DNA from 2 places in the Vibrio artabrorum genome. Region 1 is predicted to be linked to the other one. Evidence: predicted binding sites of a transcription regulator. Region 1 holds the regulator's gene; the other holds the start of a gene.
What was found. Region 1 encodes MetJ, which represses methionine synthesis genes. Its sites were predicted from a motif close to TTAGACNTNTANANGTCTAA; they were not measured.
Positions count from the first base shown of each region.

Region 2: the regulator MetJ is predicted to act here: its motif matches at 2,603-2,622, upstream of metN (methionine ABC transporter ATP-binding protein MetN).

Region 1 covers NZ_AP025458.1:2,781,815-2,786,031, reverse strand. The annotation lists gene rpmE (50S ribosomal protein L31) at 1-92, shown strand, start outside; gene OCU36_RS12645 (malic enzyme-like NAD(P)-binding protein) at 426-1,715, shown strand; gene metJ (met regulon transcriptional regulator MetJ) at 1,923-2,243, opposite strand; gene OCU36_RS12635 (O-succinylhomoserine (thiol)-lyase) at 2,452-3,633, shown strand; gene OCU36_RS12630 (bifunctional aspartate kinase/homoserine dehydrogenase II) at 3,636-4,217, shown strand, end outside.
Region 2 covers NZ_AP025458.1:2,287,065-2,291,281, reverse strand. The annotation lists gene OCU36_RS10235 (MetQ/NlpA family lipoprotein) at 1-716, opposite strand, end outside; gene OCU36_RS10230 (methionine ABC transporter permease) at 799-1,482, opposite strand; gene metN (methionine ABC transporter ATP-binding protein MetN) at 1,472-2,506, opposite strand; gene gmhB (D-glycero-beta-D-manno-heptose 1,7-bisphosphate 7-phosphatase) at 2,714-3,298, shown strand; gene OCU36_RS10215 (MliC family protein) at 3,362-3,697, shown strand; gene treR (trehalose operon repressor TreR) at 3,784-4,217, shown strand, end outside.

The DNA.
Region 1 (4,217 bases):
CATTCTACACTGGTAAGCAACGTATCGTAGATACAGGCGGCCGTGTTGATCGCTTCAACAAGCGTTTTGGTGCTCTTTCTAGCAAGAAGTAATTCTCGCTATTTAGACATAAAAAAGGACACTTCGGTGTCCTTTTTTGTTGTTTAGCCTTTGAGAAAGCCATGAATATTAGGCCGCTCGAATTCTGCGCCAATTCATCATCAATGGCGAAGGCTTATTCTTATATGTGCTTCCCATATTATGCACGATAAGTATCCGTTCAAAAGTTCAACAAGTGGCAGTAATTTCAACTGCTCACTGGTCTTATTAGTAGTGAAATCTCGTTTTTTAATGAGACAGAAGCTGTAGCCATCTAGGAACTTTGAAGTACATCCATTAACATGAACAAGATCCCCCAAATAATAATATCCTAGGAACTAACACCCATGTCTGAAGACAGCCGCCAAGCTCAATCCTCTCAAGATTTATCACCTCAAGAACAATTCCGTCAGCAAGCTCTTGATTACCATGAGTTCCCAATGCCAGGTAAAATTGCCGTCGCCCTGACGAAGCCTGCAAACTCTGCAGAAGATCTGGCACTTGCATACAGCCCTGGCGTGGCTGAGCCTGTTCGCGAGATCGCACAGAACGTCGATAACGTTTATAAGTACACAGGTAAAGGCAATATGGTTGCTGTTATCTCTAACGGTACGGCGATTCTTGGTCTCGGTAACCTTGGCCCTATTGCTTCTAAACCTGTTATGGAAGGTAAAGCGCTCCTGTTTAAGCGTTTTGCTGGTTTAGATTCTATCGATATTGAAGTAAAACACCGCACAATCGATGAGTTCGTTGATACGGTTGCGAATATCGCAGATACATTCGGCGGTATTAACCTGGAAGACATCAAAGCCCCAGACTGTTTTGAGATTGAACGTCGCCTGATTGAACGTTGTGATGTACCGGTATTTCATGATGACCAACACGGTACGGCGATTGTAACGGCTGCGGGTATGCTGAATGCGATTGAACTTCAAGGTAAGGAGCTTGAAGAGTGTAAGATCGTCTGTTTGGGTGCTGGCGCAGCGGCTGTAGCATGCATGGAACTACTGATTAAATGTGGCGCTCAGCGTGAAAAAATCTACATGCTTGACCGTAAAGGGGTGATCCATACACGTCGTGATGACCTAAATGAATACAAAGCGCTGTTCGCAAACAACACGGACAAGCGCACGCTTGAAGAGGTTATCGAAGGCGCAGACCTGTTCTTGGGTGTATCGGGGCCTAACCTACTGCCTGCTGAAGCTCTAACGCTGATGGCTGATAATCCCGTTGTGTTTGCATGTTCAAACCCAGACCCAGAGATCAAGCCTGAGCTTGCACACGAAGTCCGTTCTGACCTAATCATGGGGACAGGCCGCAGTGACTACCCTAACCAAGTCAACAACGTACTGTGTTTCCCATTTATTTTCCGTGGTGCATTAGACGTACGTGCGAGCGAAATCAATGACGAAATGAAGCTGGCGGCGGTGAAAGCGATTCGTGAACTGGCAAAAGAAGACGTTCCAGCTGAAGTATTGGCAGCTGCCGGTGAGACTACACTGGAGTTTGGTAAGGGTTACATCATTCCTAAGCCAATGGACCCACGTCTACTTCCTCGCGTAGCACGAGCTGTAGCGGAAGCGGCGGTTGAATCTGGCGTAGCTCGTATCGAGATGCCAGCTAATTATATGGCATAGAGACATATAGTATAGAAACTGGATGACATAGTTGTCTGATATCGTCGTTTCGTTATCGAGACGAAAACGAATAATAAAAAACCGACTCATCGGGAGTCGGTTTTTTTATGTCTCTGATTCACAGCACACTGATAAAACTAGTCAGTGATGCAAAAAATAGAGTTCAGCGATAGCGAATCAATAATGAAGGCAGTGACTGAGTTGTTTTTATTCTTCGTCAAACGCTTCGAATTCGATGCCCATTTCTGTCATCAGTTTTTTCACTTCAGCAGGGATATCGTCAGGACGATCTTTACGAAGGTCTTCATCCGTAGGTAGTGGTTGGCCTGTGTACGCATGTAGAAAGGCTTCGCACAGTAGCTCACTGTTTGTGGCATGGCGTAGGTTATTAATCTGGCGGCGAGTTCGCTCGTCAGTCAGAACCTTTAACACTTTTAGAGGGATAGAAACTGTAATCTTCTTTACTTGTTCGCTTTTCTTTCCATGCTCAGCATATGGGCTTATGTATTCACCATTCCAGTCGGCCATTGCGTACCTTCATCACTTTAGTTGTTAGAATAAATTAATAGTGGTGATTTTAGCGGGATTTACTGCCATAAGCAAAGACATATGGACGTCTAGAAGTGTTGACGTCTCACATTTATGGAAGTAAAGTGAATAACCTATATCTAGCACAGCCGCAAAATGCCGATCAGCCGCTGTGATTCTCAGACGCAAAACTTGTAAGGAAGCACCTATGAGCAGCCGGAAGCCAGCAACAATAGCAGTACGGACGGGCATCGAGTCAGACAAGCAACATCATGCCGTTGTCCCACCTATTTATCTGTCGACTAACTATGGTTTTCCCGCTTTTGGTGAAGTGCCAAAGTACGATTACACTCGTTCTGGTAATCCAAACCGCGGTTTATTAGAAACGGCACTGTTTGAGCTTGAGTCGGGCAAAGGCGCGGTTGTCACTAACTGTGGTACTTCGGCGCTTAACTTATGGGTTTCTGCTTTCCTAGGTGGTGATGATCTTATTATCGCACCACACGATTGCTACGGTGGTACTTACCGTCTGTTTAACACTCGCTCATTAAAAGGTGATTTCAACGTTCTGTTTGTTGATCAATCGGATCAAGTTGCACTGGATGCGGCGATCGCGCTCAAGCCAAAGTTGATCTTAATCGAAACCCCATCGAACCCATTGGTTCGTGTGGTTGATATTGCAGAAACTTGCCGTAAAGCGAAAGAAGTGGGTGCTCTGGTTGCTGTCGACAACACATTTTTGACCCCAGTGTTCCAAAAGCCATTAGAGCTGGGGGCTGATTTTGTTATTCACTCGACAACCAAGTACATCAACGGACACTCAGATGTGATTGGTGGCGTTGTGGTCACTAAGACAGAAGAGCATGCTGAAGAGCTAGCATGGTGGGGCAACTGTATTGGTGCGACCGGCACACCATTTGATAGCTACATGACGCTCCGTGGTATTCGCACGTTGGGGGCGCGTATGCGTGTTCACGAAGAAAGTTCTCGTGACATTCTGACGGCCCTACAACAACAAGAACTGGTGGGGACTATTTATCACCCAAGCCTTGTTGAACATCCGGGGCACGAGATAGCAAAGAAACAACAATCGGGCTTTGGTTGTATGTTGAGTTTTGAATTTGCGGGTTCTTTTGAAGCGCTTAAATACTTTGTTGATAAGTTAGAGCTGTTTTCTTTGGCAGAATCATTGGGCGGTGTTGAAAGTCTGATTTGTCATCCTGCGTCTATGACTCACCGAGCTATGGGGGAAGAAGCATTGGCTGAGGCTGGTGTATCTCAGCAACTGCTGCGTCTTTCGGTTGGCCTTGAAGATGCGGAAGACCTCATTGACGATCTCAAGCAAGCTTTTGAAAAAACACAGCACTTTATCACTGAAGGGGAGGCCTAATAATGACAAACTTTCGCCAGCTACATAAATTTGGTGGTAGCAGTTTAGCCAATCCTGAATGTTACCAACGTGTGGTCAATATTCTCAGAGACTACTCATCCGCAACGGACTTAGTTGTTGTATCAGCCGCAGGTAAAACAACCAACCGTTTGATTGAATTTGTTGAAGCGCTTGATAAAGATGGTCGTATCGCACATGAATGTCTGCAAACACTTCGTCAGTTCCAGCTTGGACTGATTGAAGCACTGCTTGAAGGTGAGGCTGCCATTCAGCTCACGGCAACCATTCAACAGGAATTTACCGCTTTGGGTGAGCTAACCGCCCCTTTGAGCGAAGCGCAAAAAGCCCAGGTGCTTGGACACGGTGAGGTTTGGTCTTCACGTCTACTCGCGGCTTTGTTGTGCCAGCATGACTTACAAGCGGTTGCTCAAGATGCGCGTGCCTTTTTACGAGCTGACGTGGGGGCTCAACCGGAAGTTGACCGTGCCCGTTCTTACCCTCTGATTAAAGAAGTCCTGGCACAGCATGCACATTGCCGTGTGGTGATTACGGGCTTTATGGCTCAGAACAGTGAGGGCGAAACG
Region 2 (4,217 bases), 490 kb from region 1:
TCAGCGTTTAAATTGTCTTCACGAGAAACGATTAGGTTTACGTATGGAGAATCTTTGTCTTCAACGAAGACACCGTCTTTTTGTGGCGTCAGGTTGATAGAGCTCGCGTAAGTTGTGTTGATGATAGCCAGAGTCACATCATCAAGAGAGCGTGGTAGTTGCGCAGCGTCCAATTCAACAATGGTTAGATTCTTAGGGTTGCTCACGATGTCACGTACTGTTGCTAGAAGACCGGCACCTTCACGAAGTGTAAGCAGACCTTGCTGCTCAAGAAGTAGTAGTGAACGACCTAGATTGGTTGGATCGTTTGGTACCGCAATTCGAGAGCCGTCTTGGATTTCGTCTACAGATTTCACTTCTTTCGAGTAACCTGCAATTGGATAAACAAACGTGTTACCAGCGATTGTTAGTTTGTAACCACGGTCGGCAATTTGCTGATTTAGATAGGGTGCGTGTTGGAATGCGTTGATGTCGATAGAACCATCATCCAACGCAGCGTTTGGTGTTACATAATCAGTAAAAGTAACCAGTTCAACATCCAAGCCATATTGCTCTTTTGCTACTTTCGCAGCCACTTCAGCCACTTGTGCTTCAGCACCTGCCATTACGCCAACTTTTATTTTAGAAGTGTCCACTTCTTTATCACCACAACCTGCTAGAACAAGCGCTGATGCTGTTACTGCGATAGCAAGTAGAGCTTTAAGGTTAAATTTCATAATAATCTCCTTTTAATAAATCGATGTCATTTAATTCAGACGACTGACGTTCCTCGTAACGTTACATTAACGCAGTCAGTCGTTATCTGTGATCAACGCGGCGAACCAATGCATCACCGATTGATTGAATAATTTGTACCAGCACAATCAACATCACTACCGTCACGGCCATAATGGTCACCTCGTAGCGGTGGAATCCGTAACGAATTGCCACATCACCTAGGCCACCACCGCCCACGGTACCAGCCATTGCTGAGTAGCTCACTAGAGTCACGAGCGTAATCGTTACTGAGTTGATGATCGTCGGTAGTGCTTCTGGAAGCAGAACCTTATTGATGATTTGCATAGGGGTTGCGCCCATTGATTGAGCGGCTTCCACAAGACCGGTTGGTACTTCAAGTAGTGCACTTTCGATAAGTCGAGCCACGAATGGGATAGCACCGATCGTCAGAGGTACAATTGCTGCGGTTGTGCCAATGAAAGTGCCAATCAGCATTTTAGTCAGTGGAATAATCGCAACCATGAGTACTAAGAAAGGCACGGAACGACCTACATTCACAATCGCACCTAAAATTTTGTTTAGCTTGGTGTTCTCTAACAGGCCACCTTTTTTGGTTGTGTGTAGAATCACGCCCAGTGGGATACCAACCGCGAAGCCTACAATGCCTGCAACTGCAACCATGTAAAGTGTTTCGCCCGTTGCGCCCAATAGAAGGCTACCGTTAAGGCTGATCCAATCAGCAATCTCGTTGAAACTAAAGGACATAACCAAGCACCTCTACTTTTACATTGTTATCGCGTAGGAATTGGATTGCAGCATTATCATCGGCTTCATTTCCGAACAGTTCTGCGACCATCATGCCAAACTTCACACCGCCGGCGTAATCAAGGTCAGAGCTTAGGATGCTGACATCGATGTTGAATTTACGAGCAATTTGCGTCATCAGCGGAGCATCAACCGTCGCACCTGTAAACTCAAGGCGTACCAGTGGGTAGCTGCTGTTGACGCGAGTTTGTTGTAAACGCGCTTGGTAGTCTTCAGGAATCGTCAAGTCCAGTGTTGAGCGAATGAATTGATGAGCGAGTTCCGTTTTAGGGTGTGCAAATATTTCACCCACAGTCCCTTTTTCGACCAGCTCACCACCACCAATGATCGCGACTTGATGACAAATGCTTTTAACCACATCCATCTCGTGAGTAATCAGTAGGATAGTGATATTTAACTTACGGTTGATTTCACGCAGCAGCTCAAGAATTGATTGAGTTGTTGCTGGATCCAATGCGCTCGTTGCTTCATCACATAGCAGTACTTTTGGGTCTGACGCGAGTGCACGCGCAATCGCCACACGCTGTTTTTGACCACCACTTAGGTTTGAAGGATAAGTATCACGCTTATCAGCAAGGCCAACCAGTGCAAGTAACTCGCTTACTTTTGTTTCAATAACCGCTTTATCTTTACCAGCAAGCTCTAAGGGCAGTGCTATATTATTAAAGACAGTACGGGAAGAGAGCAGGTTGAAGTGCTGGAATATCATGCCGATGTTACGGCGTGCTTCGCTAAGTTCTGATTTACTGAGTTTTGTCAGGTCGATACCGTCAACAATCACTTCACCGGAAGTCGGAGCTTCCAACATGTTGACACAACGGATCAGGGTGCTTTTCCCAGCACCTGAAGAGCCGATGACTCCAAAGATTTGACCTTGAGGTATATGAAGGTTGATATCTATTAAGGCATTGATTTCTTTAGTACCTTGATAAAAAACCTTGTTGACTTGATTCACTTTAATCATAGAAAAACTCGTGCAGGTGAAACAGAATAATATGTCGATAGCTCGCTCGATTTACAGACGATGCTATGGTGTTCTATGATCTAAGTCAATAGATATTTTTACGTCTAGACGGCTAAACGTCGATTGTATGGTTAAGCTTGAAACAAATCGTTAACGAACGCAAAACTAAATAGATAGTGATGAAGCAAATAAAGCGTGTAATAATTAATGATTAATAGAGAGTTGATAGAGAACAAAATTTTGTCTAAACCTGCTGTTTTTTTAGATCGTGATGGTGTGATTAACGTCGACCACGGCTACGTACATGATGAGCATGACTTTGAATACATCGATGGTGTGTTTGAAGCGGCGAAAGCGTTTAAAGATATGGGTTATTTATTGGTGCTAGTGACCAACCAATCTGGTATTGCTCGCGGCATGTTTAGTGAAGACCGTTTTCTTTCTTTGACGCAGTGGATGGATTGGAACTTTGTCGATAACGGCGTTGAGCTTGATGGCATCTATTACTGCCCGCATCACGCTGAACACGGTATTGGTGACTACAAGCAAGATTGTGAATGTCGTAAGCCAAAGCCAGGCATGTTCATTTCTGCTCGTGACTTTCTGAAGATTGATATGGCTAACTCGGTCATGATCGGCGATAAAGCGGAAGACATGATGGCTGCAGAAGCGGCAGGTGTTGGCACAAAAGTACTGGTAAGAACCGGTAAGCCAATAACTGAAAAGGGTGAGGCACTTGCAAGTGTTGTGCTTGACAGTATTAAAGATGTACCAGCATTCTTAAAAGGTTAAGGCACTAAGTCTCTTTCACTTAGATATAAGTGTTGTTCACTATATAAAGATGAGGAACGCAGTATGAAAGCATTGTTGATAGCATCTCTATGTACGGTAGCGTTATTCGGGTGTTCTAAATCCGCAGCGCCTGATGGTGCAGTATCGGACGATCAATTCGTGACTTATCAATGTGAGTCTGACGCTTCATTTAAGGTCGCTTACCTTGGTAATGAAAAAGCGGTATTACGTTTGCCTGAGAATGAATATCGTCTCACTCAAATAACGGCAGGTTCAGGAACGAAGTACATCTTAGATGATGGCACCTCTGAACTGATCAATAGTGTCACTTTACGCACTAAAGGTGACAACGCACGTCTAGAACTTGGTCGTGTCGTCTATAAAAATTGTCGAAAGTAAGTCATAGTTAACTTCTAAGATTTACAAACAGTTAAGTGAGGGATTGCCCTCACTTTTTCTTCTCTTTCCTTTAACATTAGACTTTTATGAGCAAAAAACTCACTATCCTCGATATTGCTAAGCTGTCCGGTGTTGGTAAATCAACGGTATCACGCGTTTTGACCAACGATCCAAAAGTGAAAGCTGAAACCCGCGAAAGGGTAGAAAGAGTCATTCAAGAGTCAGGGTACACGCCTTCTAAGTCTGCGCAGTCGATGCGTGGTGGCAGTCAAAAAGTTATCGGTGTCATCATTTCTCGTTTGGACTCGCCCTCAGAAAATAAAGCGGTAAGTACAATGCTGGCTGAGCTGTATCGAGCGGATTACGATGTCTTGATCATGGAAAGCCAACTCGATAGAGAAAAAGCCAATGAGCACCTACAGGTTCTCAAGCGTCGTAATGTGGATGGGATTATCGTGTTTGGTTTTACTGACTGTGATATTCCGGCAATTGAAGCTTGGGAACACAAAGCTGTGGTGAT